2 regions of the Alicycliphilus denitrificans K601 genome follow, and region 1 is predicted to be linked to the other one. Evidence: predicted binding sites of a transcription regulator. Region 1 holds the regulator's gene; the other holds the start of a gene.
The links. Region 1 encodes NrdR, which represses ribonucleotide reductase genes. Its sites were predicted from a motif close to CACNANATNTNGTG; they were not measured.
Positions count from the first base shown of each region.

Region 2: a site for NrdR is predicted at 1,350-1,363, ahead of ALIDE2_RS19020 (ribonucleoside-diphosphate reductase subunit alpha). Genes of this name have one in related genera too.

Region 1 covers NC_015422.1:2,219,294-2,234,305, forward strand. The annotation lists gene ALIDE2_RS10580 (O-acetylhomoserine aminocarboxypropyltransferase) at 1-330, opposite strand, end outside; gene ALIDE2_RS10585 (CBS domain-containing protein) at 446-901, shown strand; gene aroC (chorismate synthase) at 995-2,089, shown strand; gene nrdR (transcriptional regulator NrdR) at 2,151-2,600, opposite strand; gene glyA (serine hydroxymethyltransferase) at 2,626-3,870, opposite strand; ZMP/ZTP riboswitch at 3,907-4,068, opposite strand; gene ALIDE2_RS10605 (lytic transglycosylase domain-containing protein) at 4,112-4,924, opposite strand; gene ALIDE2_RS10610 (DUF748 domain-containing protein) at 5,642-9,400, shown strand; gene ALIDE2_RS10615 (DUF349 domain-containing protein) at 9,624-12,221, shown strand; tRNA gene ALIDE2_RS10620 (tRNA-Leu) at 12,334-12,418, opposite strand; tRNA gene ALIDE2_RS10625 (tRNA-Leu) at 12,595-12,679, opposite strand; gene rnr (ribonuclease R) at 12,699-14,990, shown strand.
Region 2 covers NC_015422.1:3,979,389-3,994,400, reverse strand. The annotation lists gene ALIDE2_RS19030 (sigma-54-dependent transcriptional regulator) at 1-640, shown strand, start outside; gene ampD (1,6-anhydro-N-acetylmuramyl-L-alanine amidase AmpD) at 624-1,205, shown strand; gene ALIDE2_RS19020 (ribonucleoside-diphosphate reductase subunit alpha) at 1,490-4,402, shown strand; gene ALIDE2_RS19015 (ribonucleotide-diphosphate reductase subunit beta) at 4,541-5,731, shown strand; gene ALIDE2_RS19010 (hypothetical protein) at 5,911-6,459, shown strand; gene ALIDE2_RS19005 (carbohydrate kinase family protein) at 6,542-7,444, opposite strand; gene ALIDE2_RS19000 (zinc-ribbon and DUF3426 domain-containing protein) at 7,479-8,633, opposite strand; gene prmA (50S ribosomal protein L11 methyltransferase) at 8,687-9,583, opposite strand; gene accC (acetyl-CoA carboxylase biotin carboxylase subunit) at 9,676-11,025, opposite strand; gene accB (acetyl-CoA carboxylase biotin carboxyl carrier protein) at 11,041-11,499, opposite strand; gene ALIDE2_RS18980 (TlpA disulfide reductase family protein) at 11,610-12,185, opposite strand; gene ALIDE2_RS18975 (hypothetical protein) at 12,182-12,796, opposite strand; gene mpl (UDP-N-acetylmuramate:L-alanyl-gamma-D-glutamyl-meso-diaminopimelate ligase) at 12,912-14,303, shown strand; gene ALIDE2_RS18965 (hypothetical protein) at 14,351-14,662, opposite strand; gene ALIDE2_RS18960 (3-deoxy-7-phosphoheptulonate synthase) at 14,748-15,012, opposite strand, start outside.

The sequences.
Region 1 (15,012 bases):
CGTGCTGGCCACGATGTGCCCGCCCGCGCCCATCAGCGTGCAGACCGCCAGGTGCAGCGCCGCCTGGCCGCTGGCCGTGGCGATCGCGCCCACGCCACCTTCGAGCGCGGCCACGCGCTGCTCCAGCACGGCATTCGTGGGGTTGCTGATGCGGCTGTACACATGGCCGGGACGCTCCATGTTGAACAGGGCAGCGGCATGGTCGCTCGAATCGAAGACGAACGAGGTCGTCAGGTGGATGGGCACGGCACGCGCCCCCGTGGCGGGATCGGGCCGCGCGCCCGCGTGCAGCGCGAGTGTGTCGAAGCCGGGGTCGGTGTATCCGGGCATCCATATCTCCAAAGTGGTGAACCTGCGCGCCATTGTGGGCTATTTGTGGGCTATATTTCCCCGCGGATAGGGGGCTGCACGCAGCGCCTGCAGAACCATTCGGAGATACCCCAGCATGAAAGTCAGCGACATCCTGCGCCTCAAAGGCAACACCCTCTACACCGTGCACCCCGACGAGCCACTCGCCTGCGCGGTGCAGACCATGGCCGAGAGGGACATAGGCTCGCTGGTGGTCATGGAGCACGGCGACCTCGTGGGCATGCTGACCTTCCGCGAGGTGATCCAGGTGCTGGTGAAGAACGGCGGCTCCGTGGGCACGATGCTGGTGCGCTCGGCGATGGACGACGCGCCGCTGACCTGCACGCTGGAGACCGACATGGACGAGGTGCGCCGCATGATGCTGGGCCAGCACGCGCGCTACATGCCGGTGATGGACAAGCGCATGCTCATGGGTGTGGTGAGCTTCTACGACGTGGCCAAGGCCGTGGTGGACAGCCAGAACTTCGAGAACAAGCTGCTCAAGGCCTACATCCGTGACTGGCCGCAGGAAGAATCGCCCCCCGCGAATTGACTTTCACGCCGGATTGGCCGTCAGCGCTTGTTTAGCAAGTGCTGGCAGCTATTTATTTCATAGCTGCAACCGCTCTGGGATAATCACGCCCCTATGAGCGGCAACACACTTGGCACCCTTTTCTGCGTCACCAACTTCGGTGAATCCCATGGCCCGGCGATCGGCTGCGTGATCGACGGCTGCCCGCCCGGCATGGCGCTTTGCGAGGCCGACATCCAGGCCGACCTGGACCGGCGCCGCCCCGGCACCAGCCGCCACGTCACGCAGCGGAACGAGCCCGACGCGGTGGAGATCCTCTCGGGCGTCTACGAGGGCAGGACCACTGGCACGCCGATCGCGCTCCTGATCCGCAACCAGGACCAGCGCAGCAAGGACTACGGCGACATCGCCCAGAGCTTCCGCCCGGGCCATGCCGACTACGCCTACTGGCACAAGTACGGCCTGCGCGACCCGCGCGGCGGCGGGCGCTCGTCCGCGCGCCTGACGGCGCCCACCGTGGCGGCCGGCGCCGTTGCCAAAAAGTGGCTGGCCGAGACGTACGGCACGCGCTTTCGCGCCTGCATGGCGCAGCTGGGCGAACTGCCCATCCCGTTCGAGAACTGGGAGCATGTGCCGAACAACCCCTTCTTCGCCCCCGTGGCCGACGTGCAGGCCTACGAGGACTACATGGACGCGCTGCGCAAGAGCGGCGACTCCTGCGGCGCGCGCCTCCGCGTGCAGGCCACCGGCGTGCCCGTGGGGCTGGGCGAGCCGCTCTACGACAAGCTCGACGCGGACATCGCCCACGCGATGATGGGCCTGAACGCAGTCAAGGGCGTGGAGATCGGCGCCGGCTTCGCCAGCGTGGCCCAGCGCGGCACCACGCACGGCGACTCGCTTACGCCCCAGGGCTTCGCCGGCAACAACGCGGGCGGGGTGCTGGGCGGCATCAGCACGGGGCAGGACATCGAGGTGCAGCTCGCCATCAAGCCGACGAGCTCCATCATCAGCCCGCGCGAATCCATCGACGTCCACGGCCGGAGCACCGAGGTCGTGACCCGCGGCCGCCACGATCCCTGCGTCGGCATACGCGCCGCCCCGATCGCCGAGGCGCTGCTCGCGCTGGTGCTCATGGACCACGCGCTGCGCCAGCGCGCGCAGTGCGGCGACGTGCGGCAGGCGGTGCCGCCCATTCCCGCCAGTATTTGAATGAAAAAAGGCTCCAGCGCTTGATGGACAAGCGCTGGCAGCTATCTGAAGAATAGCGTCTTTACTTGCGTACTTCGTCGACGAGCGCGCGGAACTCGTCGATGTCCTCGAAGCTGCGGTACACGCTGGCGTAGCGTATGTAGGCCACCTTGTCGAGCTTCTTGAGCTCGCGCATGACCAGCTCGCCGATGCGGCTGGAGATCACCTCGCGCTGGCCCAAGTGCAGCAGCTTCTCCTCGATGCGCTCGATGGCCGAATCGATCTGCACCGTGCTCACCGGGCGCTTGCGCAGCGCCAGCTTGAAGGAGCCGAGCAGCTTGTGGCGGTCGTATTCGACGCGGCGGCCGTCCTTCTTGACAACGGCGGGGAAGTTGACTTCCGGCCGCTCATAGGTGGTGAAGCGCTTTTCGCAGGCGCCGCACTGGCGCCTGCGGCGGATGCAGTCCCCGTCCTCGGACACCCGGGTCTCGATGACCTGGGTGTCCTGGTGGCTGCAGAAGGGGCACTTCATCGCGGCAGCGCCTGCGCTCGCGCGATCAGCGGTAGACCGGGAAGCGGCTGGTCAGCGCGTTGACCTTGGCGCGCACGGCGGCCAGATGCGCCTCGTCGTCGGGGTTCTCCAGCACGTCCGCCAGCAGGTTGGCGGTGATGCGGGTTTCCTCCTCCTTGAAGCCGCGCGTGGTGATGGCGGGCGTGCCCACGCGGATGCCGCTGGTCACCATGGGCTTCTCGGGGTCGTTGGGGATGGCGTTCTTGTTGATGGTGATGTGGGCCTTGCCCAGCGCCGCCTCGGCGGCCTTGCCGGTGATGCCCTTGGCGCGCAGGTCCACCAGCATCACGTGGCTCTCGGTGCGGCCGCTGACGATGCGCAGGCCGCGCTGGGTCAGCGTCTCGGCGAACACCTTGGCGTTCTTCGCCACCTGCTGCTGGTACGCCTTGAACTCGGGCGACAGCGCCTCCTTGAAGGCCACGGCCTTCGCGGCGATCACGTGCTCCAGCGGGCCGCCCTGCAGGCCGGGGAAGATCGCGGAGTTGATGGCCTTCTCGTGCTCGGCCTTCATGAGGATGATGCCGCCGCGCGGGCCGCGCAGGCTCTTGTGCGTGGTGGAGGTCACCACGTCGGCATGCGGCACGGGGTTGGGGTACTCGCCTGCGACCACCAGGCCCGCGTAGTGGGCGATGTCCACCCAGAAGATGGCGCCGACTTCCTTCGCGACGCGCGCCATGCGCTCGAAGTCGATGCGCAGCGCGTAGGCCGATGCGCCGCCGATGATGAGCTTGGGGCGATGCTCGCGGGCCTTGGCCTCGAACGCGTCGTAGTCGATCTCTTCCTTCTCGTTGAGGCCGTAGGAGACCACGTTGAACCACTTGCCGCTCATGTTCAGCGCCATGCCGTGCGTGAGGTGGCCGCCCTCGGCCAGGCTCATGCCCAGGATGGTGTCGCCGGGCTTGAGGAAGGCCATCAGCACGGCCTGGTTGGCCTGCGAGCCCGAGTTGGGCTGCACGTTGGCGGCCTCGGCGCCGAAGAGCTGCTTGATGCGGTCGATGGCCAACTGCTCGATCACGTCCACGTTCTCGCAGCCGCCGTAGTAGCGCTTGCCCGGGTAGCCCTCGGCGTACTTGTTGGTCAGTTGCGAACCCTGCGCGGCCATGACGGCGGGGGAGGCGTAGTTCTCGCTGGCAATCAGCTCGATGTGCTCTTCCTGGCGGCGGTTCTCGGCCTGGATGGCGGCCCACACCTCGGGATCGGTTTGTTCGACAAGAATATTGCGTTGATACATGGCAGTCCTATGAACTCTCAGTGTCCCTTGGCAATCAAGGGCTGCCCAGGCGAACGACGGATCGCTGCGGGGCTTGGCTGCTCATCCGCGCGGCACGCTCCCCAGTGGTTTGCAGAAAAACAGGGCTTTCTGCCGGTCTCCACGTCAGCGGCGGGGCCCATGGGCCTTGCGCGCCTATCGCCAGTTGCGTACCCCGCTAGTGTAGCTGACGGCGCCCGTCCCCTATGGCGCCGGCGCGGCCTCAGACTCCGCCGTCGAGCAGGGCCACTTTCTCGCCCGCGGGCTGCGCGGTCTCGGGCGCCGCCGGGGCCTTGGTGGACAGCACCGGCTTCGCGGCCTTGCGCTCGCCCGCCACCTGGCGCAGGCGGAAATGCTCGGCCAGCACCTTGGCCACGTAGCCGCCGTCGTCCGGGAGGTTGGCGGCACCCACGTAGTAGCGCAGGCCGCCTTCGAGCGAGCCAGCACGCGCTATGCATTCCTGCAGCACCTTCACGCCCACGCGCAGGTTGGCCACGGGGTCGAACGCGGCGAGCTGGCCGCCGAAGCCCTCGTACTTATCGGTGTGCACGCGGGTCATCACCTGCATCAGGCCCTGCGCGCCGACAGCGCTTTGCGCGAACGGGTTGAAGCTCGACTCCACGGCGATGATGGCCAGGATCAGCGTCGGATCGAGCTTGGTGCGCGAGCCGATCTCGTAGGCCTCGGTCACCAGGGCCGCCAGGGGCTCGGGCGCCACGCGGTATTTCTTGCTGAGCCAGTAGGCCACGGCCGCCTGCTCGCGCGGCAGCTCGCTGGGATTGATGGCCATTGCGCGGTCGCTTGCGGCCGGCTCCAGCGGGAAGCCGTCCTCGGCGACCTGGCGTGCATGCAGCCAGCCGCGCAGCTCGTCCTCGCCGATCTGGCGCAGGTCCGGGCGCGCCGTCAGCGTGACGGCCGCGAAGACGACGACCAACCCGAGCAGGGCGAAGCCGTTATGGGTCACTTCAAGAAGACCATTGACCACATCGGCGATGACTGTGCGCACGCCGGCAATGACTTTTCCTGACGCTGTCATAGCTTTCCTTTCTGAGTCGAGTCCCGGAAGGCGCGGCGCCTGCAGAGGCGCTCGGGCGGACTCGGTTTTGCCAGGTCTCTTTGCCTGGGCTGGTATGCCATCCAGCCCGTGCCATGGCCGGCTATGCCATGGGAACTTGCGGACTGTCGTAGCCGGCGTCGGGAGCCGGTTAGGGTTATTACGGACCTGTGTTTTGAAGGCTGGCGGATTCTAGGAGTTCACTAAATGCATAGTCAACACTAATAAACATATTTTTAATACAAAAAAATAATTACAACACTGTGCATAAGTGCGAAAACAGGCATTTCGGGCGCAAAGGAGGCGCTGTAATCGAACGCAGCAAACACCGCGAAATGAAACTTGCAATCGACGCACCGTCGCCATTGATGAAAGCTGTTGGAGAGCGCGCGGAGATTTGCTACCTTAGAGGTGCCTGAGCGATTCAGGCGTCCGCCGGAAGAGGCGAAACCATCTGGATGAACGGCACGCAGTGCTGCATCGAGCAACAGGTTCCTCGCTTCCAAGGCAAACCCTGGAGGCAATACCTTGCCTCCTGCACCGGGGACGATCCTCTCCGCGGTGCAAACGATGGCAAAAGACCGTTGCGTCTGCCGTCAAGCCCGGTGCACGGAAAGACTCCGTCCACCGGGCTTTCTTTTTGCACTTATTTACACTGGCACGCCGACGTTCGCTGATTCAATAGCGTCCGAAGCTCAAATGATCGGGTACCGCGTGTCGCAAGTCATACAAACTATCAAGCATCATCGGTGGGCAAGGCGGGCGGCGTGGCTTCTGGCCTGCCTGCTGGGGTTGTGGCTGCTGGCCTGGCTTGTCGTTCCACCCGTTGCGCGGTCGCAGATTGAGCGGCACGCCTCGGAGGCCCTGGGGCGCAAGGTGACGGTCTCCAAGGTGGAGTTCCTGCCATGGACGCTGGAGGCCACGGTCCATGGGCTGTCCATTGCATCCGAGGACGGCAAGGCGTCCCAGGTCCAGATAGCGCGTATCTATATAGATGCAGAACTGCAGTCGCTGTGGCGGCTCGCGCCGGTGATCGATGCGGTGCAGGTGGACGAGCCGGTGATCCACGTCACGCAGACCGCTCCGGGACACTACGACTTCGATGACGTGCTGGATCGCCTTGCGCAGCAGCCGAAGACCCGGGACGGCGAGGCCCGGCCGCTGCGCTTTGCGCTCTACAACCTCGCGCTGCGCGGCGGAGCCCTGGATTTCGACGATCGGACGGTGGGCAAGGTCCATATGCTGCGCGGCCTCCGCATCGATGTTCCGTTCCTGAGCAATTTCTCTGCGGACCGCGAGGTCAAGGTCACGCCCAGGCTGGCCTTCGAGCTGAACGGCAGCGCCTTCGACACCGCCGCCCAGACGACTCCGTTCGCCCAGAACCGGCAGACCGAGGTCAACCTGCATGTCGATGGCTTCGATCTCGGGCCCTTCAGCGGCTATATACCAAGCCGTGTGCCGGTGCGCCTTAAATCCGGCGTGCTCGACGCCGACCTGAAGCTGGGCTTCGAGCAGGAGGACGCCACGCCGCGGCTCACGATCAGCGGGGGTGTCCGGCTGCATGGCGTCCGGACCACCGATGCGGCGGGCGAGCCCCTGCTGGACTTCGATGCGCTGCAGGTGGCTCTCAAGGATGTGCGGCCGTTGCAGCGCATCGTGGACGTCGACGCCATCGACTGGCATGGCGTCCACGTGCATCTGCGCAGGGATGTGGCGGGTGCCGTGGCGCTTCCCGGGCTGGCGCAGCCGGCCGATGGCGCGGACGCCACGGCCAAGCCCACGCCGGCGCCGCAGGATGCCGCATGGCAGGTGCGGCTTGGACGGGTGGGGCTGCACGACGGCGTCGTCGACTGGACCGACGCCAGCCTGCCGGGTGGAAAGGCTGCGTGGAAGGCGGAAAACCTGCAGGCCGAAGCCTGGGCAGTTGCGCTGCCGTTCCAGCAGCCGCTGCAGTTCCGCCTGAGCACGCAGTTGTCCGGCGGGGCCGCCAAGGGCGATGCGGCGCGGCTTGCGGTGCAGGGGCAGGCCACGGACGTGCAGGCGCAGGCCGCGGTTTCCGTTCGCGGGCTCTCCATGGCCATGGCGGCGCCGTATCTGGCGGGGGTGCTCAAACCCTCGCTGGCGGGCATGCTCGATGCAGACCTGGGGCTGGCCAGGAACGGCGATGCCATGGCCGCCAAGGTGGCCACGCTGTCCCTGGGCAAGCTGGCGCTCGATTGCGCGGCTGCGGAGAAGAAATGCCGCACCCTGCGCACTGCCGGGATCGCGGATGCCGCCAAGACCTCGCTGGCCGAGGCCGGGCGCCTGGAGGTGAGCGATGTCCTGGTGCAGCTGCCGCAGCGCAGCGTGACGCTGGGCCGGGTGCTCGTGAAGCAGCCCCGCGTCCTGGTATCGCGTGCCGCCAAGGGCGGCTGGATGTTCGAGGAGTGGCTGCCGGACGCGCCCGAGGCCGCCTCCAAGGGCAAGCCGGCTGCGGCGGCGCCGGCCCCGTGGAAGCTGAAGCTGGCGGCCCTGGAGGTCGAAGGCGCCAGCCTGGCCTTTCGCGACGACGCGGCAGCCAGGCCGGTGGCGCTCAATGCATCCGGGCTGCAGCTGCGCGCGCGAAACTTCTCCTATGACGATGGCCGGATCACCCCGGTGGAGGTGCACCTGGACGCCCGGGTGGCCGCCGGCCGGGCGGAGCCGGGGCGATTGAGCTACGAGGGCACCGTGGCCATGGCGCCTGCGCTGGCCGTGCAGGGCAGGGTGCGCGCGCAGCATGTGCCGGTGCACGCTTTCGAGCCCTATGTCACGTCGGACCTGAACGTGGACATCCTGCGCGCCGAGGGCAGCTTCGCCGGCGACCTGCGCTACGTTCAGGAGACGGCCGGCCCGGCGGTATCGGTAGCGGGTGACATGTCCCTGGACGAGGTGCGCGTGCGCGCCAAGGACGACGTGGCCGCGGATGACGAGGGCAAGGGCGGCAGGCGAATCGCCGATCGCGGCGAGGAACTGCTGCGCTGGAAGTCGCTGGGGCTGCGCGGCGTGGCGGTGAACCTGAAGCCGGGCCGGCCGCTGGCACTGGACGTGAGGGAGACGGCGCTCAGCGACTTCTTCGCGCGCATCATCGTGCACGAGAACGGACGCATCAACCTGCAGGATATCCGCAAGGGGGCCGCGACCGAGGAGGTGGCCGCCGCGCCACCGAAGGACGCAGCCGCCGCCGCAGTCACCGGTACGGCGCAGGCAGCGGCGCAGCCGGCCGACCCCATGGCGCCGGTGATCCGGTTCGGCCCGGTGGCATTGACGAACGGGTCGGTGCATTTCTCCGACTACTTCATCAAGCCCAACTATTCGGCGGATCTCAGCGAGTTGACCGGCAGGCTCAGCGCGTTTTCTTCCGTGCCCTCCGAGGCGGGTGGTGAGCCGCAGATGGCCGAGCTGGAGCTGCGCGGCCGCGCGCAGGGCACGGCATCCCTGGAGGTCAGCGGCAAGCTCAACCCCCTGGCCAAGCCCCTGGCGCTCGACATACAGGCCCGCATGCGCGACCTGGAGCTGCCGCCCCTGTCGCCCTATAGCATCAAATACGCTGGCCATGGCATCGAGCGCGGCAAGCTCAGCATGGATGTGGCCTACAAGGTGCAGCCCGACGGGCAGCTCACGGCCACCAACAAGCTGGTGCTCCACCAGCTGGCCTTCGGCGACCCCGTGGAGGGCGCGCCCGCCAGCCTGCCGGTGCGGCTGGCCGTGGCGCTGCTGGCCGACCGCAATGGCGTGATAGACGTGGACCTGCCCATCAGCGGCTCTCTGAACGACCCGCAATTCAGCCTCGGCGGCGTCATCCTCAAGGTCATCGGCAACCTCGTCATGAAGGCCATCACCGCACCCTTCTCACTGCTGGCGGGGGTGTTTTCCGGCGCGGACGAGCAGGGCAGCATCGCCTTCGCGCCGGGCAGCGCCGCGCTCGACGACAAGGCGCGCCAGCAGCTCGACAAGATCGCGCAGGAGTTGAACAACCGGCCGGCACTCAAGGTGACCGTGGCCGGCTGGGCCCAGCCGCAGGCCGAGGAGGAAGCCTGGAAGCGCCTGCGCCTGCGGGATCTGGTACAGGCGCAGAAGCGCCGCGCGGCCGTCAGGGCCGGGGAGTCGGCGGCCGACGTGGCGCCCGTGAGCGACGCGGAGTATCCCGCCCTGCTCAAGGAGGCCTACCGGCGCGCGGATATGAAGAAGCCGCGCAACCTGGTCGGCCTGGCCAAGGACCTGCCCCAGGGCGAGATGGAGGCGCTGCTGCTCAAGAGCATCGAGGTTCCCGGCAACGCCATGCAGGACCTGGCCCTGGCGCGCGGCGTCGCCGTGCGCGACTACCTGGCGAGTCGGCAGGTGGCGCTGGACCGGCTGTTCGTGGGTGCCAGCAAGCTGCAGCCGGCGGGCGAGGGCGGCTGGACACCCAAGGCGGAGCTGACGCTGGCTGCGCGCTGACGGCAGGCCGCGAACGCCATCGCGCGGCTGGGCTGGGCCCGCTTCGATACAGTAGCCCTTGCAATTCGCCCGGGCGTGCTGAGGTCCTGCGCCAAATCCGGGCGAGAATAATGGTTTCGCCGGAACTGGGCCCAGACCCCATGCCCGGGCGTGGCGCTGGCGCCGCAGGCTGCCCGCCTCTTATCCCATTGCATCCATGTTTCCCTTTTCTTCTCGCAGCAAAATGTCCGACGCACCCGAAGCGACCCCGGTCCAGAACAAAACCAGCGAGCCGCATCCCCTGGATGCGCTGACGGGCGGCGCCTTCTCGGCTGCCACGTCTGGAGAGCGGTCGGCGCGCATCCGCGAATGGCTTGCCACACAGCCGGCGACCGACAAGTTGCAGGAGGTGTTCAAGGAGTTGAGCGCCCGCGACAAGGGCGCCGCACGTGCCGTGCGCGAGCGCCTCGACGAGATCCGGCGCGCACAGGGGCAGGCGGCCGTGGCCGCGGAGTGGACGGCGAAGGCCGAGGCGCTGCTGGCCACGGCGCAGCTGAACATCGCCGACGCCCTTGCCTGGCAGCGCGACGCGGCCAAGGCCGGCGCCCCGCTCTCGCGCGAGCCGCTGTCCACGCTCAAGGCGCAACTGAGCGAGCGCGTGAAGACCATCGAGGACCTGCAGCACCGCGTGCAGGTGCAGCGCGAGGCCGCGGTGCTGCTCGCGCAGCGTATCGAGGTGCTGTCCACCAAGCCGTGGAAGGACGCGCAGGCGGCCCTGGAGCTGCTGAGCGCCGACGTGGGCCATTGGCAGGAACAGGCGCAGGAGCTGACGGGCGATGCCGCCTGGCCCAGCGTGGACGTGCGCTTCCCGGCGCAGCTGGAGTCCTCGCGCACGCAGCTGCTGGTGGTATGGGAGGCGTTCCAGTCCGCCCTGGCCCAGACCGCGGCAGCGGCCGAGGACGAGAACGCCCCCTTGCCGCCGGTCCCGGTGTGGGCCGACGAACTGCGCCTTGCGCGCGGGCTGCCCGCAGAGGCGGCCGCTGCCAAGGCCGCCCCCCGCGCAGCGGCCAAGCCCAAGGTGGATCCCGAGGTGCGCGAGAAGGCCATGCAGGCCGTGCGCGAGGCGCTGTCCAAACTGGAGGAGGAAACCGCCCAGGGGCACGGCAAGGCCAGCGTCGGCGCCGCCACCGCGCTGCGCGCCGTGCTGAAGGTGCACGGCAAGCTGATCGATGCCGAACTCGAACGCAAGGTGCATGCGGCGTTGGTTGCGGCCGGCGAGCTCGAAGGCTGGCAGCGCTGGAGCGCGGACCAGTTGCGCGAAGACTTGGTCGCCCGCGCCGAAGCCTTGCTGCAGCGCCCCGAAGGGCAGGCGCTGGGCGGGCGCAAGATGCAGGAGTCGCTGCGGCAGCTGCGCGAGCAGTGGAAGCAGGCAGACCAGGGCGCGCCCGCCAATCACGCCCTGTGGAAGCGGTTCGACGATGCCTGCAACGCGGCCCACAAAGTGGTCGAGGCTTGGCTGGAGAGGGTGCGCGCCGAGGGCGCCGAGCACCGTGCCCAGCGCATGGCGCTGGTCGAAGAGGTGAAGGCTTGGGCGCAGGAGCAGGCCGGCGCGGCCGCCGCCGACTGGAGGGCGGTGAACCGCGCCCTGTACCAGTTCGCCGAACGCTGGCGCGCCGGCGGCCATGTCAGCGAGAAGGTGTTTGCCGAGCTGCAACCGCTGTGGAAGCAGGCCATGGCATTGGCCGCGGCGCCGCTGGAGTCCGCGCAGAAGGCCAGCCTGGAGCGGCGCCAGGCCATGATCGAGGAGGCCGCGTCGCTCGGTGCTGCCGCCTCGCTGCGCATCGATGCCATCAAGGCGCTGCAGCAGCGCTGGCAGGCGGAGGCGCAGTCGGTGCCCCTGGACCGCAAGCAGGAGCAAAAGCTCTGGGACGCCTTCCGCAAGCCCCTCGACGAGGCCTTCAACCGCAAGTCGGCCGAGCGTGAACGCAGCGCCGCGGAACTGAGCGCGCGCGACCGCGCCGTGCTGGATGCGTCCAAGGCACTGGAAGCCGCCAACGCCTCGAACGATGCGCAGCGGATCCGTGAGGCCGTGGCAGCCCTGGAGGCCGCCCTCAAGGACCAGGAGGGCGCTGGTGCCTTGGGCCAAAAACAGCCTGTAACGCAGGAGGGACAAGCGCAGGAAGCTATGGATTCAGGAGTGAACGAGGCCAATGCCAAGCCGGTGCCTGCGGCCGCTGCACGTCCCGTGGTGGCGGTGCGGGGGGATGACCGCCCCGGCATGCGCAGGTCGGAGCCCGCGCCTCAGGCGCGAGCCGGCAGGGCCGCCGGTGACCGGCGCGAAGGGCGGGATGGCCGCGCCCCGCGCGATGCCGCCCCGCGCGGCCCGCGCCTGGGCGATACCGCATTCCGGGCCCAGCGCGATGCCATGGAGCATGCGCAGCTCGCCCTGCGCAAATTGGCGGCGCAGGCGCATGGCGAGGCGCTCACGCGGCTCATGACTGCCTGGAAGAGTCGGGATGCCGCGCAGGTGCCCAGCGTGCAGGAACTGGGCGGCAAGGTATCGGCCGGCGTGCGTTCTTCCTGGGCGCAGGCCATTGGCGCCCCGGCTGGTGCGGCGGCGGAGCAGGCCCTGCTGCGCCTCGAAATCGCGGCCGAACTGCCCACGCCGGCAGAGCAGCTGGCCGCACGCCGGGCCATGCAGCTGCAAATGCTCACGCGCCGCAACGAGCCCGCGCCCGCCGAGACCTGGGGTCAGGACGCGGCGCTGGTCTTCGCCGGCGCCAGCGACGAAGCCAGTGCGCGCCGCCTGCAGGGCGTGCTGAAGGTCTTGCTCAGGAAGTAGGCCTGCATCCCGTGCGGCGGCGCTTTTGCCTCCGCCGCCGCCGTGCGGGAGCTTTCATGCGGCGCTAGAAATGAAAAAGCCACTGACGCATGTCAGCGGCTTTCGTCGATCTTGGTGCCCAGGAGAGGACTCGAACCTCCACGATGTTACTCGCTAGTACCTGAAACTAGTGCGTCTACCAATTCCGCCACCTGGGCATTTCAGGAAAGAGTAGATTGTAGCCTGCTTTTCGCGCCTCTCATGGAAGAGGCTTCATTTTTTTGATCCGCAACGCTCTCGTTTCACACGGGCAGGTGCTGCTTGCGAAACAAAAAAGGCCGCTTCATGAAAAGCGGCCTTCATTGTCAGAACCCTTGCGGGTTCTCGTTAAACTTGGTGCCCAGGAGAGGACTCGAACCTCCACGATGTTACTCGCTAGTACCTGAAACTAGTGCGTCTACCAATTCCGCCACCTGGGCATTTCAGGAAAGACATAGATTGTATAGCAAAAAAAAATACGCTGGCGCTTCCGCGACGCAAATTTCCTCTTCCGACGAGATTGAGGGCACGGTGCAGGGCCACCGCGATGGTCATGGGTTCGTCGTCCGTGACGATGGCGAGCCCGACATCTACATACCCCCCAACGAGATGCGCGCGGTGCTGCACAAGGACCGCGTGCGTGTGCGCATCGTGCGCCAGGACAGGCGCGGGAGGCCCGAGGGCCGCGTGGTCGAGATCGTGGAGCGGCCGCCCCAGCCCATCATCGGCCGGCTGCTGCAGGAAAGCGGCGTGTGGCTGGTCGCGCCCGAGGACAAGCGCTACGGGCAGGACGTTTTGATTCCCAAGGGCGCTACGGGAGCAGCGGCAACGGGGCAGGTGGTGGTTGTGGAGCTGACGGAGCCGCCGGCACTGTTCGGCCAGCCCGTGGGGCGCGTGGTCGAGGTGCTCGGCGAGGTGGACGACCCGGGCATGGAGGTCGAGATCGCCGTGCGCAAGTACGGCGTGCCGCATGAGTTTTCCGAGGCCTGCCTCGCGCAGGCCAAGGCGTTGCCAGACAAGGTGCGCGCGCAGGACAAGCGTCACCGGGTGGACCTCACGGACATTCCGCTCGTCACCATCGACGGCGAGGACGCACGCGATTTCGACGACGCCGTGTACTGCGAGCCCGCGAAGATCGGGCGGGCCAAGGGCTGGCGCCTGCTGGTGGCCATTGCCGACGTCAGCCACTACGTGGAGACGGGCAGCGCCATCGACGTGGATGCCTACGACCGCGCCACCAGCGTCTACTTCCCGCGGCGGGTCATCCCCATGCTGCCGGAGAAGCTCTCCAACGGCCTGTGCTCGCTCAATCCGCATGTCGAGCGCCTGTGCATGGTGTGCGACATGCTGGTCACCGCCAAGGGCGAGGTCCATGCCTACCAGTTCTATCCCGCCGTGATGCTCAGCCATGCCCGCTTCACCTACAACGAGGTGGCGGCCGTGCTGGCCAATACGCGGGGGCCGGAGGCGGCCAGGCACGAGGAGCGCGTGGAGGACCTGCTCAACCTGCACGACGTCTATCGCGCGCTTCTGGCTGCGCGGCAGGCGCGCGGAGCCGTGGACTTCGAGACGACGGAGACGCAGATCGTCTGCGACGACAACGGCCGCATCGAGAAGATCGAGCCGCGCGTGCGCACCGAGGCCCACAGGCTGATCGAGGAGGCCATGCTCGCGGCCAACGTCTGCAGCGCGGACTTCATCGCGCAGGCGGGCCGCCCCGCGCTGTACCGCGTGCATGAAGGCCCCACGCCGGAAAAGCAGGAGATCCTGCGGGCCTACCTGAAAGCCATGGGCGTGGGCATGTCGATCGGGGACGAGCCGCGGCCGCAGGAGTTCCAGGCCATCGCCGAGGCGACCAAGGACAGGCCCGACGCACAGCAGATCCACACCATGCTGCTGCGCTCCATGCAGCAGGCGATCTACACGCCCATCAACAGCGGCCACTTCGGCTTGGCGTTCGAGGCCTACACGCATTTCACGAGCCCCATACGGCGCTATCCCGACCTGCTGGTGCACCGTGTCATCAAGTCCATCCTGGCTGGCACGAAGTACATGCTGCCGGCCCTGCCGACCCCGGGCGAGGCGCAATTCAAGCTCGCCAAGCGCCTGGCGTCTAAGGCCGCCGAGCCCACCATCAGGCCCGCGAAGGCAGGAGCCGCCAGCGTGCGCGAAACCCAGGCCTGGGAGGCTGCGGGGCTGCACTGCAGCGCCAACGAGCGCCGGGCCGACGAGGCCAGCCGCGACGTGGAGGCATGGCTCAAGTGCCAGTACATGCGCGAGCATCTGGGAGAGGAATACAGCGGCGTCGTCAGCGCCGTGACCAGCTTCGGCATCTTCGTGACCTTGGATGCCCTGTACGTCGAAGGGCTCGTGCACATCACGGAACTGGGCGGCGAGTACTTCAAGTTCGACGAGGCGCGCCAGGAGCTGCGCGGCGAGCGCACCGGCATCCGCTATGCGATCGGTGCGCGCGTACGCGTGCAGGTCAGCCGCGTGGACCTGGACGGCCGCAGGATCGATTTCCGGCTGGTGGACGAGGCCGGGGACGTGGTGCCGGGCAAATCGTCCAAGGCGCGGGAGCCGGGCAAGCACCAGCCGCACGAGAAGGGACGCGACCAGCGGATGGCCGATGCGCGCCCGTTCGACAAGGCGGGCGGCTTGCGCCGGAGCAAGGACCAGGCCCCGCCGTCCGGCGGCAAGAAGCAGGGCTCCGGCAAGAGTGGGCACAAGGGGCGCAGGTCGCGCGGTTGAATCACAGCGAAGGGACATGAAC
Region 2 (15,012 bases), 1.8 Mb from region 1:
CGTGGACGTGCGCATCGTCAGCGCCACGCACCGCGACCTTGCGGCCGACGTACAGGCCGGGCGCTTTCGCCAGGATCTGTACTACCGCCTGAACGTGATCGAGCTCCTGATCCCGCCGCTGCGCGAGCGGCGCGAGGACCTGCCCGCGCTGTGCGAGGCGCTGCTCGCCCGCATCGAGCAGGAATCGGGCACCCCCGTGCCGCGCCTGGGCGCCGCCGCGCTGAAGCGCATCACCCAGCACCCGCTCACGGGCAATGTGCGCGAGCTGGAAAACCTGCTGCACCGCGCCGTGGCCCTGAGCGACGGAAACGAGCTACAGGTGGAACACCCCGCTGCCACCACCGCGGAGGTCGCCGCCGCCGTCCCCGCGCCCCCGCCTCCAACGCCACCGGAGGCCGGCACGCCCCCCGCGCCGCCACCCACTGCCGCCAGCGAAGAGCCCCCCCTGCCCAGCGACCTGCAGGCCTGGCTGGACCAGCATGAGCGCGAGATCCTCGTGCGCGCCCTGCGCGAGACGGGCTTCAACCGCACGGCCACGGCGGCGCGCCTGGGCATCAGCCTGCGCCAGATCCGCTACCGCATCGACCGGCTCAACATCGCCATGCCGCAGGACGGCGACAACCATGGCGAAGCGCAGTAGGCCGGGCACGCCATGGCAAGGCGGCTGGTACCTGCCCGCGCGCCGCATGCACTCGCCCAACCACGGCCCCCGGCCGGCGGGCGCCGTCATCGACCTGATCGTCGTGCACTCCATCAGCCTGCCACCGGGCCAGTACGGCGGAACGGCAGTGCAACAGCTGTTCACCAACCGGCTCGACTGGGACGCGCACCCCTATTTCCAGAGCATCCGCGGGCTGGAGGTCTCGGCTCATTTCTTCATTGCCCGCGACGGCCGGCTGTGGCAGTTCGTGGACGCCGATCGGCGGGCCTGGCATGCCGGGCGCTCGCACTACCGCGGGCGCGACGCCTGCAATGACGACTCCATCGGCGTGGAGCTCGAAGGCCTGGAAGGCCAGGCATTCGAAGAGCCGCAGTACCGCAGCCTGACCCGCCTGTGCGCCGCCCTGGCGCGGCGCTACCCCATCGGCTACATCGCCGGGCACGAACACATCGCGCCCCACCGCAAGAACGACCCCGGCCCGGGGTTCGAATGGCAGCGGCTGCGATCGGCCTTCGCGGGCTCGGGCATCCTGTTCCCTCCTTGAGGCCTGGCGCGCGCCTGCGCGCCAAAAACGCCGCAGACACGCGCCACCATTGGCATGCGCGCGCCCGGGCCCCATGCGGCAAGGGCCTGGCACGGCGTCGCCTTCCAGGAAGCAGTTCCGCCCGACACCCCTCGTACAGACATACACTACATGTAGTGTCTTGAGCACTTCAAGCACCATATGTATAGTGTGCGGAACAACATCGACCGCACCCCGCACCGACGCCCGCCGGCAGCCCTTCCCGGCGCGCCACACCCCCTGACGACACACCAAAGAGGAAACCCATGCAAGTTTCGTCCGTTCACGCCAACACCGCGCCTTCCACGCAGCCCCATGCCGCAGACGCGCCCGCCACCGACGCCTCGGGCGGCGTCTTCAGCCACTACCAGATCATCCGCCGCAACGGCGCCGTCGTCCCCTTCGAGCCGCAGAAGATCGCCGTGGCCATGATGAAGGCGTTTCTCGCCGTGCACGGCACGCAGGGCGCGGCGTCCGCCAGCGTGCGCGAGGTGGTGGACGAACTCACCCAGGCCGTGGTGCGCGCCCTGATGCGCTCGCGCCCGAGCGGCGGCACCTTCCACATCGAGGACGTGCAGGACCAGGTGGAACTGGGACTGATGCGCGGCAGCCACCACGAGGTGGCGCGCGCCTACGTGCTGTACCGCGAGCGCCGCGCGCAGGAGCGCGCGCAGAAGAAAGAGCAGCTGCTGCCCCAGATGCCGGCGCTGTACGTGCTGGACAAGGGCCAGCGCATCGAGCTCGATATCCTGCGCCTGCAGGCGCTCATCGAGTCTGCCTGCGCCAACCTGGGCTCAGACGTGCAGGCCGCGCCTATCGCCGCCGAGACCCTGCGCAACCTGTACGACGGCGTGCCCATGGACGAGGTCTACAAGGCCTCCATTCTTGCGGCCCGCACCCTGATCGAGAAGGACCCCGGCTACACCTATGCCACCGCACGCCTGCTGCTGCACACCATCGTGCGCGAGGTGCTGGGCCAGGACGTAGCGCCCGCCGGCATGGCGGCTGCCTATGCCGCCAACTTCCCGCAGTTCATCCGCAAGGGCGTGGACAACGAGCTGCTGGACCCGCGCCTGCTGGACTTCGACCTGCAGCGCCTGGGCCAGGCACTGAAGGCCGGGCGCGACCTGCAGTTCGACTACCTGGGCCTGCAGACGCTGTACGACCGCTACTTCCTGCACGTGAAAAAGACGCGCATCGAGCTGCCCCAGGCCTTCTTCATGCGCGTGGCCATGGGCCTGGCGCTACGGGAGGGCGACCCTAAAACGACGGGATCGGCGCGCGCCATCGAGTTCTACGAGCTGCTGTCCTCCTTCGACTTCATGAGCAGCACGCCCACGCTGTTCAACAGCGGCACGCTGCGCTCGCAGCTGTCCTCGTGCTACCTGACCACGGTGCCCGACGAGCTCGGCGGCATCTACGAGTCCATCAAGGAGAACGCGCTGCTGTCCAAGTTCGCCGGCGGCCTGGGCAACGACTGGACGCGCGTGCGCGCCCTCGGCGCGCGCATCAAGGGCACGAACGGCGAATCGCAGGGCGTGGTGCCCTTCCTCAAGGTGGTCAACGACACGGCCGTGGCCGTGAACCAGGGCGGCAAGCGCAAGGGCGCCGTGTGCGCCTACCTGGAGAGCTGGCACCTGGACGTCGAGGAGTTCCTGGAGCTGCGCAAGAACACCGGCGACGACCGGCGCCGCACGCACGACATGAACACGGCCAACTGGATCCCCGATCTGTTCATGAAGCGCGTGATGGACAAGGGCCAGTGGACGCTGTTCTCGCCCTCCGACGTACCCGACCTGCACGACCTGTACGGCCAGGCTTTCGAGCGCGCCTACACCGCCTACGAGGCCAAGGTGGACAGCGGCGAGCTGCAGCTCTTCAAGCGCGTGCCGGCCGTTGACCTGTGGCGCAAGATGCTCTCGATGCTGTTCGAGACCGGCCACCCCTGGATCACCTTCAAGGACCCCTGCAACATCCGCTCGCCGCAGCAGCACGTGGGCGTGGTGCACAGCTCCAACCTCTGCACCGAGATCACGCTCAACACCAGCGACACCGAGACGGCCGTGTGCAACCTGGGCTCGGTGAACCTCGCGCGCCACCTCAAGGACGGTGCCATCGACCACGACAAGCTGCGCAAGACCGTGAGCACGGCCATGCGCATGCTCGACAACGTCATCGACATCAACTACTACGCCGTGGACAAGGCGCGCGACTCCAACCTGCGCCACCGCCCCGTGGGCCTGGGCCTGATGGGGTTCCAAGACGCGCTGTACGAGCTGCGCATCCCCTACTCCAGCGACGCGGCCGTGACCTTCGCCGACGAGTCGATGGAAGCCATCTGCTACTACGCCTACTGGGCCTCGACCGAGCTTGCCAGGGAGCGCGGCACCTATTCGAGCTACGAAGGCTCGCTGTGGTCCAAGGGCATCCTGCCGCTTGACTCGCTGGAACTACTGGCCAAGGAACGCGGCGGCTACGTCGAGGTGGACCGCACCACGCGCCTGGACTGGGACGCCCTGCGCAGCAAGATCACGCAGGACGGCATGCGCAACTCCAACTGCATCGCCATCGCGCCCACGGCCACCATCTCCAACATCGTGGGCGTGGACGCTTCCATCGAGCCCTCGTTCGGCAACCTGTCGGTCAAGTCCAACCTGTCGGGCGAGTTCACCGTCATCAACCAGTACCTGGTGCGCGACCTGAAGAAGCTGGGCCTGTGGGACGACGTGATGCTCATGGACCTCAAGCACTTCAAGGGGTCGCTGCATGCGATCGACCGCGTGCCGCAGAACGTCAAGGCCCTGTACGCCACGGCCTTCGAGGTCGCACCCGCCTGGCTCGTGGAGGCCGCAGCGCGCCGCCAGAAATGGATAGACCAGGCCCAGAGCCTGAACATCTACATGGCCGGAGCCTCGGGCAAGAAGCTCGACGAGACATACAAGCTCGCCTGGGTGCGCGGCCTCAAAACCACCTACTACCTGCGCACGCAAAGCGCCACGCACGTGGAGATGAGCACCGTGAACACGCGCCAGCTCAACGCGGTTTCCGCGGGCACCGACTCGCAGTCCGGCGCGCTCAACGCTGCAGCCGCAGCAGCCCAGACGCAGGCAGGCGCATTGCCCGCCACCGACGTGAAGTTCTGCGCCATCGACGACCCATCCTGCGAGGCCTGCCAGTGAATTCGCCGCGCATGCGGGCGGGCGCGGGCCCATCCATCGCGTCCACCTGTGTGGTGAAGCAACAAATCACCGCCTGGCAACGCTTCAGTGCTTTTCATTTTGGAGCACTGCTCTCATAATCCAACCACGGGAAATCCTATGCTCACCTGGGACGACGAAGTCAAGCCCTCATCGCAAAAGCTCATGGACGGCAGCCGCGCAATCGGCCGCCCGGTCGAGCCGCCGCCGACGGCTCTCGATACCCCCGCGCTGCAGCCCGTCGAAAGCACCGCTGCGCGCACGCCGGCAGCCGCTCCCGCTGCCGCGCAACACCGCCGCGTGTCCGCGGTCGACAAGCGCATCATCAACGGCCAGACGGATGTGAATCAGCTGGTGCCGTTCAAATACAAGTGGGCCTGGGAGAAGTACCTGGCCACCTGCGCCAACCACTGGATGCCGCAGGAAATCAACATGACGCGCGACATCGCCCTGTGGAAGGACCCCAACGGCCTGACCGAAGACGAGCGCCGCATCGTCAAGCGCAACCTGGGTTTCTTCGTGACGGCCGACTCGCTCGCCGCGAACAACATCGTGCTGGGCACCTACCGCCACATCACGGCCCCCGAGTGCCGCCAGTTCCTGCTGCGCCAGGCCTTCGAGGAAGCGATCCACACGCACGCCTACCAGTACATCGTCGAGTCGCTGGGCCTCGACGAAGGCGAGATCTTCAACGCCTACAACGAAGTCGAGTCCATCCGCGCCAAGGACGAGTTCCTGATCCCTTTCATCGAAGCGATCATGGATCCGGCCTTCAAAACCGGCACGCCCGAGAACGACCAAACGCTGCTCAAGTCGCTGATCGTCTTCGCCTGCCTGATGGAGGGCCTGTTTTTCTACGTGGGCTTCACGCAGATCCTCGCCCTGGGCCGCCAGAACAAGATGACCGGCGCGGCCGAGCAGTACCAGTACATCCTGCGCGACGAGTCCATGCACTGCAACTTCGGCATCGACCTGATCAACCAGCTCAAGCTGGAGAATCCGCAGCTGTGGACGCCTGCGTTCAAGGACGAGATCAAGGGCCTTTTCCTCAAGGCCGTGGACCTCGAATACCGCTACGCCGAGGACACCATGCCGCGCGGCGTGCTGGGCATGAACGCCTCCATGTTCAAGGGCTACCTGCGCTACATCGCCAACCGCCGCGCCACGCAGATCGGGCTGGACGCGCTGTTCCCGAACGAAGAAAACCCCTTCCCCTGGATGAGCGAGATGATCGACCTGAAGAAGGAGCGCAACTTCTTCGAGACGCGCGTCATCGAGTACCAGACCGGCGGGGCACTGTCCTGGGATTGACTCTCGCTTGACCAGGCCATGATTTTTCAACCACGCTCCTCGCACCCAGCGCCGACCGGCGTTGCGGCCCTGGTGCGTCCCCGCATTCGTGGTGACGAGCATTGTGTCGTTGCCATGGATCGCTCCATGCCCAATGCAGGCACGGAGTGCTCTTTGCAAATCGACCCAAGGAGAAAATGATGGCAACTGCGAAGAAACCCGCTGCGAAGAAAGCAGCCCCTGCAAAGAAGGCTGCTCCTGCCAAGAAGGCGGCAGCACCTGCAAAGAAGGCCGTAGCGGCCAAGAAGGCAGCACCGGCCAAGAAGGCGGCTGCACCCGCGAAGAAGGCGGCACCGGCCAAGAAGGCCGTAGTGGCCAAGAAGGCAGCGCCGGCCAAGAAGGCCGCTGCACCCGCCAAGAAAGCGGCACCGGCCAAGAAGGCCGTAGTGGCCAAGAAGGCAGCGCCGGCCAAGAAGGCCGCTGCACCCGCCAAGAAAGCGGCACCGGCCAAGAAGGCCGTAGCGGCCAAGAAGGCAGCGCCAGCCAAGAAGGCTGCAGCGCCCGCGAAGAAGGCCACTCCGGCCAAGAAGGCTGCGGTGCCTGCCGCCAAGAAGGCCGCCGCGGCAAAGAAGGCCCCTGCCGCGAAGAAAGTCGCCCCCAAGGCCCCCGCCGCAGCGCCTGCGCCTGCCGCGCAAACCACGCTGAACCCCCAGGCTGCATGGCCCTTCCCCACAGGCGGCAAGCCGTAAAACCTGGCTTATCAGCAGCCACGACCCGGTGCTTTTGCACCGGGTTTTTTTATGGCCGCAGCCCAGCCGCGCTCCGCTCCTGTCAGTCCGGCGTGAAGTCCAAGGTGTAGTTCTGCGGGCCGCGCTGTGCGATCTTCAGCGCCCCCAGGCGGTTGCCCAGCTGCGCGCAGCGCACCAGGGGCCAGCCTTTTTCCAGGCCATGGAGCAGTCCGCCACGCCAGGCATCGCCGCAGCCCGTGGGATCGACCACCTGCGCGGGCTTGACCGGCGCCACCTCGGTCCGCGCGCCCTGCTCCCAGACCTCGCAACCCTCGGCGCCCAGCGTGACGACGAGCCCGCGCACCTGCCGGGACATCTCGGCCAGCGTCCAGCCCGTGCGGTCGCACAACATCTTGCCTTCATAGTCGTTCACGGCGATCCAGCTCGCCTGCTCTATGAAGCGGCGCAGCTCGTCGCCGTTGAACATGGGCAGCCCCTGCCCCGGGTCGAACACGAAGGGAATGCCCGCCGCCACGAACTCGGCGGCATGCTGCAGCATGGCCTCGCGCCCGTCGGGCGCAATGATGCCGACCTGCACGCCGGCGTCCTGCGGTATGCGGTTGCGGTTGCGGTGCGCCTGCATCATGGCCCCTGGGTGGAAGGCCGTGATCTGGTTGTTGTCGCGGTCGGTCATGATCATGGCCTGTGCGGTATAGGTGTCGCCGGCCTGGCCGATGAAGCGAGTATCTATGCCGAGCTGCTGCAGCCGGGCCAGGTATTCGCCGCCATCGGCGCCCAGCATGGCCATGGGCCTGGGATCGCCCCCAAGCAGCTTGAGGCCGTAGGCGATGTTGCCTGCGCAGCCGCCGAAGTCCCGGCGCAGCGTGGGCACGAGGAAGGACACGTTCAGGATGTGCAGCTGCTCGGGCAGTATCTGCTCGGCAAACCTCCCCTCGAAAGTCATGATGGTGTCGAATGCCAGGGAACCACAGATCAGCGCAGCCATAGGGTGAAAGCTTCGGATGGAAGGGTAAAAAGATTCAGGGATAGAAGGCCAGCAACCGGTAGCCGGCCACCTGGTCGGCGCCTTGTGCGACCTGCATGGACACCGTGGCGCTCCACGTGGACCCCGGCGCCAGCTCCGCGGGCGCCCCCAGGTCATTGCGCAGCAGCACGCGGCGCAAGACCGCCCGGTCCCGGACGTCGGTCAGCGTGAGTTCCAGCGCCGGCATGGCAACCGAGAGCGAGGAGATGTTCTTGAGGCTCATCTGCAGCTGATAGGCTGCGGCATCGTTGCGTTCCTTGAGGAAGGACGAGCTGTCGATGACCACGGAGGCAATGCGCTGCGGCGCCTGCAGCGTGCACTGCAGGGGTGCGCACAGTCTTTCCATCAAGGCATGCGCCGCCGGACTGCGCGCCGCGATGGCGTCGCGCTCCTGGACCACGACCTGCAAGCCCAACGCCAGGAGCAGCGCCAGGACCGCCACGGCCAATGCTCCACGCACCGCGGGCCTGCGCCAAAATGCGCTGCGCCGGGCGGCCGTCACGAATCCGGGCTCCGCCACGGGCGATGCCGCCGTCTCTTCCGGCGCATCGCTCTCATGGGCCGCGCCAGGCATGATCGCCGTCCCCTCCACCAGCACCGACTCCTGCTCCAGCGGCTGCAATGGCTCCAGCGGCTCGGATTCAGGCGGTGCGGCGGCCTGCGCTTCTTCATCAGGGGGTGGCTCGGCATCAAGCGTGTCCGGCGCGGGCTCCGCCTCCTGTTGATCATCGCCTTGCTCCGCTGCCTCTACCCCGGCATCGGGCTCCTGCGGCCAGGCGGAGTCGTCCACGGTGGCGCCCGGCAGTTCGTAGCCCTGGATCGCCGCCTCCGGCATGGCCTCGGGCTCTTCGGCCACGGCCTCGCGCCTGAGCAGCGATGACAGCGGAGCCACTTCCTCGCTCCCGCCGCTGGTCGTGACCGGCTTGTCCTGCGGCTGCGGCGCGTCGGCCGCGTGCCGGTCCGGCAGGCCTGGATCATCCAGCGGCATCTCCGGCAGCAGCTGGGCAGGCTCGGGCTGCAGCAGATGCTCGGACGCGTCGAACACCTCCTTGCACTGCCCGCAGCGCACCCATCCGTCGGAAATCCGCAGCTGGTCCGCGACCACCTTGAAGGTCGTTGCGCAGAAAGGGCAGCGGGTGATCTGGCTCATCGGCTGTGGATTGTAGGTGCCCGCCCGCGGCCCACGCGGGGCACGAACGCCGCTCAGCGGCGCGCGGTCATCAGGATCCAGCCGTCCTCGCTATCGGCCACCTGCAGGCTCAGCCACGGCGCATAGGCCTGCGTCAGTTCCTGGGCCTGGCGCTCCAGAATGCCCGCCAGCACCAGATGCCCCCCCTCCGCCACATGGGCACACAGCAGGGGCGCCAGGACCTTGAGCGGCGTGGCCAGAATGTTGGCAAGCACGGTCTGATACTGCCCCTGCGCCTGTTCCGGCAGGCCGGCGTTCAGGTACACACCATTGGCCAGCGCATTCTGGCGCGTGGCCTCCACGGCCGCGGGATCGATGTCCACGGCATCGATGTCCAAGGCGCCGAACTTGGCCGCGCCTATGGCCAGGATGCCCGAGCCGCAGCCGTAGTCGAGCACGCGGCCGAGCGCCTTGGCGCCGTTCTCGACGCCCTGGCGCGCAATCCAGCGCAGGCACATGCGCGTGGTGGGGTGGGTCCCGGTGCCGAACGCCAGCCCCGGGTCGAGGCGGATGCTGCGCCGCGCCGCGGCCGGCAGCTCGTGCCAGGTCGGCACGATCCAGAAGTCCGGCGTGATCTCCACCGGTTCGAACTGCGACTGGGTGAGGCGCACCCAGTCCTGTTCCTGCACAGTGGCAATACCCAGCACGCTGCAGCCTTCGAAGAAGTCCTGCGCCTGCAGCAGCCGCACGGCCTCGTCGGCCGCCTGCCGCGTGGGGAACAGCGCGGTGATGCGGCTGCGCTGCCAGCCTTCACGCGGCGCGGGCATGCCCGGCTCGCCGAACAGCGCCTGCTCGGCATCGGTTTGGGCATCGGCATCCTCGACCGACACGCTCAGCGCCTCGAGCGCATCGAACGCATCGCTCAGGGTCTCCACCCGGCCTTCAGGGCATAGCAGGCTCAGCTCAAACATGGGGGCACCTCGGTGTCGTGCTGTCAATGGAAAAAATGCTGGCATCCGTTACCGGATGCCAGCATCCCGGTGCCTTGCGCTACTCCGGCCCGTCAGCGCTTGCGCTGCGCCAGCCACTCTTCCAGGTAATGGATGTTGGTGCCGCCGGCGACGAAATTGGCGTCCACCAGCAGTTCGCGGTGCAGCGCTATGTTGGTGTTGATGCCCTCTATCACCGTCTCGGAGAGCGCCGTGCGCATGCGCGCCAGCGCCTGCTCGCGCGTGTCGCCATGCACGATGATCTTGCCGATCATGGAGTCGTAGTTCGGCGGCACGTAGTAGTTCGTGTAGGCGTGGGAGTCCACGCGCACGCCCGGGCCGCCCGGCGCATGCCACATGGTGATGCGGCCTGGCGAGGGGATGAACTTGTAGGGGTCCTCGGCATTCACGCGGCATTCGATGGCGTGGCCGTGGATCTGGATCTGGCGCTGGGTGAACGGCAACTTCTCGCCCGCGGCCACCATGATCTGCGTGCGCACGATGTCCACGCCCGTGATCCATTCGGTGACCGGGTGCTCCACCTGCACGCGGGTGTTCATCTCGATGAAGTAGAACTCGCCGTTCTCGTACAGGAACTCGAACGTGCCGGCGCCGCGGTAGCCGATCTTCTTGCAGGCGGCGACACAGCGCTCGCCGATCTTCTCGATGAGCTTGCGCGGGATGCCCGGCGCAGGCGCCTCCTCGATCACCTTCTGGTGGCGCCGCTGCATGGAGCAGTCGCGCTCGCCCAGGTAGACGGCGTTGCGGTACTTGTCGGCCAGGACCTGGATCTCGATGTGGCGCGGGTTCTGGAGGAATTTCTCCATATACACGGCCGGGTTGCCGAAGGCGGCCTGGGCCTCGGCCTTGGTCATCTGCACGGCGTTGACGAGGGCGGCCTCGGTGTGAACCACGCGCATGCCGCGCCCGCCGCCGCCGCCGGCGGCCTTGATGATGACGGGGTAGCCGATGGTCTTGGCGATGCGGCGGATCTGCACCGGGTCGTCGGGCAGCTCGCCGTCGGAGCCCGGCACGCAGGGCACGCCGGCGCGGATCATGGCCTGCTTGGCGGACACCTTGTCGCCCATCATGCGGATGGACTCGGGCGTGGGGCCTATGAACTGGAAGCCGCTCTTTTCCACGCGCTCGGCGAAGTCGGCGTTCTCGGACAGGAAGCCGTAGCCCGGGTGGATGGCCTCGGCGTCGGTGACCTCGGCCGCCGAGATGATGGCCGGCATGTTGAGGTACGACAGGGGCGACGGCGCCGGGCCGATGCACACGGCCTCTTCGGCCAGCTTGACGTACTTGGCGTCGCGGTCGGCCTCGGAATAGACCATCACCGCCTTGATGCCCAGTTCGTGGCAGGCGCGCTGGATCCGCAGGGCTATCTCCCCTCGGTTCGCAACCAGAATTTTCTTAAACATGAGCGCGGGCCCGCTTCATTCGATCACGAACAGCGGTTGGCCGTATTCGACGGCCTGGCCGTTCTCGCCAAGGATGCGCGTGACGGTGCCCGACTTGTCGGCCTCGATTTCGTTCAGGATCTTCATGGCCTCGATGATGCAGATCGTCTCGCCCTCCTTGACCTGGCTGCCCACCTCGACGAAGGGCTTGGCGCCGGGGCTGGACGCGCGGTAGAACGTGCCCACCATGGGCGACTTGACGACATGCCCTGTGGGCGCGGCGGCGGCCGGCGCGGGCAGTTCGGCCACGGGGGCGGCGGCCGCGGGCGCCGCGGCGGCAGGGGCGGCCTGAACGGGAGCGGCGACAAACTGCTGCACGACGGCTCCGCTGCTCTTGACGATGCGGACCTTGCCCTCGGCTTCGGTGATCTCGAGTTCGGAAACATTCGACTCGGAGACCAGATCGATGAGGGTCTTGAGTTTTCGCAAATCCATGGGAGCTCCAACGGCTAGAAACGGAATGGGGGGCGAATTTACCTTAATTTCAGACTATTTCGCCGAAACGAGCCCAAAAAGCCACCATCTCCATTAAGGAGACGCAATCTCTACAGACTCTTGGACCAGTTCTGCAGGTCCTGCGCCGTTAACTGCCCTATTTTACGCTTCGAAATGCTGCCATCTGCGGCAAACATCACCGTAAACGGCAACCCGCCCTTGTCATTGCCCAGGCTGCGCGACAACTCGGTGCCGCCCAGTCCCCCTAATGCGACGGGAAAGTCCAGCGGCACGCGCTGCAGGAATTTCTGCACGTTGGCGGGCTGGTCGATCGCCAGTCCGAGCACTTGCCAGCCTTTTGCGCGGTGCTCGCCATAGAAGGCGTTCAGCAAGGGAAGTTCCTGCACGCAGGGCGGGCACCAGGTGGCCCAGAAGTTCAGCAGCAGGGGACGGCCGCGCATGGAGGCCATGCGCAGCGGCTGGCCGCCCAGGTCCTCGAAGCTCGCATCCCACAGGGTCTCGTGCGCACCCTCTTTCACCGCCCCGGGCCGCAGGCGCCAGGCGGCCAGGCCCGCGCCGCCGAGGCCGGCCACGGCGCCCACGCCCAGCAGAAGCCAGCGGCGGCGCGCGGCGCTGGCGCTGGCCTGCGAAGTTTCGGGGGTCGGGTTTTCGGATGGATGGTTCATGGGATGGGGACGGAAGAAGAAGGCATGGGCTGCAGCAGGCGGCGCACGGCGCCCATGTCGCCGCGCGGCGCGCGGCCGCGCGAATCCAGGCGCAGGGCGCCACGCAAGTCGTCCAGGTCGTAGATCAGCAGGTGCACGCCGATCTCCTCGTTCAGCGCGGCAGAGCGGCAGCTCATGCTCAGCACGTCGATCAGCTCGCCGCGCAGGCCGGTCATGCTGCCCGGCTCGTAGTCCACATGGTGGTCTATGAGGGCGATCTCGGCGGACTTGGGGTCGTCGCAGAACAGCGCGATATAGATGTCCGACAGGCGCGTGGCCGTGCCGTGCCAGACGGCGCCGCCCAGATAGGGGCGGAACGCCTGCATGCGCTGCATCCACACCAGCGCCAGCTCGCGCAACGCGCGCAGCTCCAGCGGCTGGGTGTCGGCGCAGAACAAGCCGATGTACTCGCGCACCGCATCCTCGACGAGGTCGTTGTCGGGCAGAGGCGTGCGTGCCGGCAGGCCCAGTTGCCTGACGGCACGGCGCTTGGCCGGCCCCCACTCCAGCCCCTCCTCGACCACCAGGCGGGCTGCGGCATTGGCGATTTCGGTGGCGAGGGCGTTTTCCATGGCGGCGGCGATCCCGGACATATGCCGCGCATTGTGACCCCAACCGAGTGGCCCCGGCCGCCGCATGGCGCTGCCCGGGGAAACCGGGCGCGATTGGTTCATAGAATCGGTGCCCATGCATATACACATACTGGGCATTTGCGGCACCTTCATGGGCGGCCTGGCCGCCCTGGCCCGTGAGGCCGGCCACCGCGTCACGGGCTGCGACGCCGGCGTCTACCCGCCTATGAGCGACCAGTTGCGCGCCCTGGGCATAGATCTCATCGAGGGCTATGGCGCCGAGCAGCTGGCGCTCGAACCCGACATGTTCGTGGTCGGCAACGTGGTCAGCCGCGCCCGACTGCCCGATGGGAGCCCGAAATTCCCGCTCATGGAGGCCATCCTCGACGCCGGCGCGCCCTACACCAGCGGGCCGCAGTGGCTGGCCGAGCAGGTGCTGGCCGGCCGCCACGTGCTGGCCGTGGCCGGCACGCACGGCAAAACCACCACCACCTCGATGCTGGCCTGGATCCTGGAGTGCGCAGGCTTGGCGCCGGGCTTCCTGGTGGGCGGCGTGCCGATGAACTTCGGCATCTCGGCCCGCCTGGGGGCTCTGGCGGCGGGGCAGGCGCGGCCGCTGTTCGTCATCGAGGCCGACGAGTACGACACCGCGTTCTTCGACAAGCGCAGCAAGTTCGTGCACTACCGCCCGCGCACGGCCGTGCTGAACAACCTGGAGTTCGACCACGCCGACATCTTCGACGACCTGGGCCAGATCGAGCGCCAGTTCCACCACCTGGTGCGCACCGTGCCGCCCTCGGGCCGCGTGGTCGTCAACGGGCTGGAGGAGAGCCTGGCGCGCGTGCTGCATGCGGGCTGCTGGAGCGGCGTGGCGAGCTTCGGCGCCGCGGTGAGCGACTTCTGCGCGCGCGGCGAACCGCACGACTTCGAGGTGCTGCAGCGCGGCCAGGCGGTGGCCCGCGTGCAATGGGCGTTGACGGGCGTGCACAACCAGCTCAACGCCCTGGCCGCCATCGCCGCCGCGGAGCACGTAGGCGTGGCGCCCGCGCAGGCGGCCCAGGCGCTGGCGCGGTTCGAGAACGTGCGCCGCCGCATGGAGCTGCGCGGCACGGCGCGCGGCATCAGCGTGTACGACGATTTCGCACACCACCCCACGGCGCTGCGCACCACGCTGGACGGCCTGCGCCGGCGCGTGGGCGGCGAGGCGCGCATCCTCGCCGTGTTCGAGCCGCGCAGCAACACCATGAAGCTGGGCACGATGAAGTCGCAGCTGCCCTGGGCCCTGGAGCAGGCCGACCTGGCCTTCTGCCACACGGCAGGGCTGGACTGGGACGCGGCCGAGGCGCTCGCCCCCATGGGCGCGCGGGCACGTACGGCGGCGGACATCCCCACGCTCGTCGCGCAGGTGTCCACGGCGGCGCAGCCGGGCGACCACATCCTCTGCATGAGCAACGGCAGCTTTGGCGGTGTGCACGCCAAGCTGCTCGAAGAACTATCGAAAAAATAGCTATCAGCGCTTGATTGGCAAGCGCTGGAGGCCATTTTTATTGGAATTCAGAAGGTGACGGCCATCGCCTGCACGTCCACGCGCACCATGGGCCGGGCCAGCGCGGCCACGGCGGCACGCGCGAACTGAGCCGACCAGGCGGGGTCGGCCAGCAGCCGGGCACCCGCGGCGCTGGCGACGGTGAGCACCTTGTCGGCCAGCAGCACCTTGCCGCTGGCGCGCAGGGGCTCGCACTCCAGGCGCATGAATTCGTCGTCGAGCCAGCGGCGGGCCTCCTCATGCGTGAGGGGCTGTGCGTCCTGTGTGGACAGATGGAATTCCTGCCCAGGTGACAGGGTGACCAGTACTTCGCCGTGCATGTATTGCCTCGCCTTGAGATGGTTGAGCGCGGCGCCGGTTGGCGCCGCGCTCCGAGCTTACACCGGCCCGGGGTACGCAGAACCCCTAGCGCGCGCGGCGCGCCTGCACGGCGGACGCCAGCTCGGCCAGGCAAGCGACGGAGTCGTCCCAGCCCAGGCAGGCGTCGGTGATGCTCTTGCCGTATTCCAGCGCTGCGGGATCGTCCTTGCCCGGCGTGAATTTCTGCGCCCCGGGCTGCAGGTGGCCCTCGATCATGACGCCGAACACGCTGCGCGAGCCGCCCGCGATCTGCGCCGCGATGTCGCGCGCCACGTCGCGCTGGCGCTCATGCTGCTTGCTGCTGTTGGCG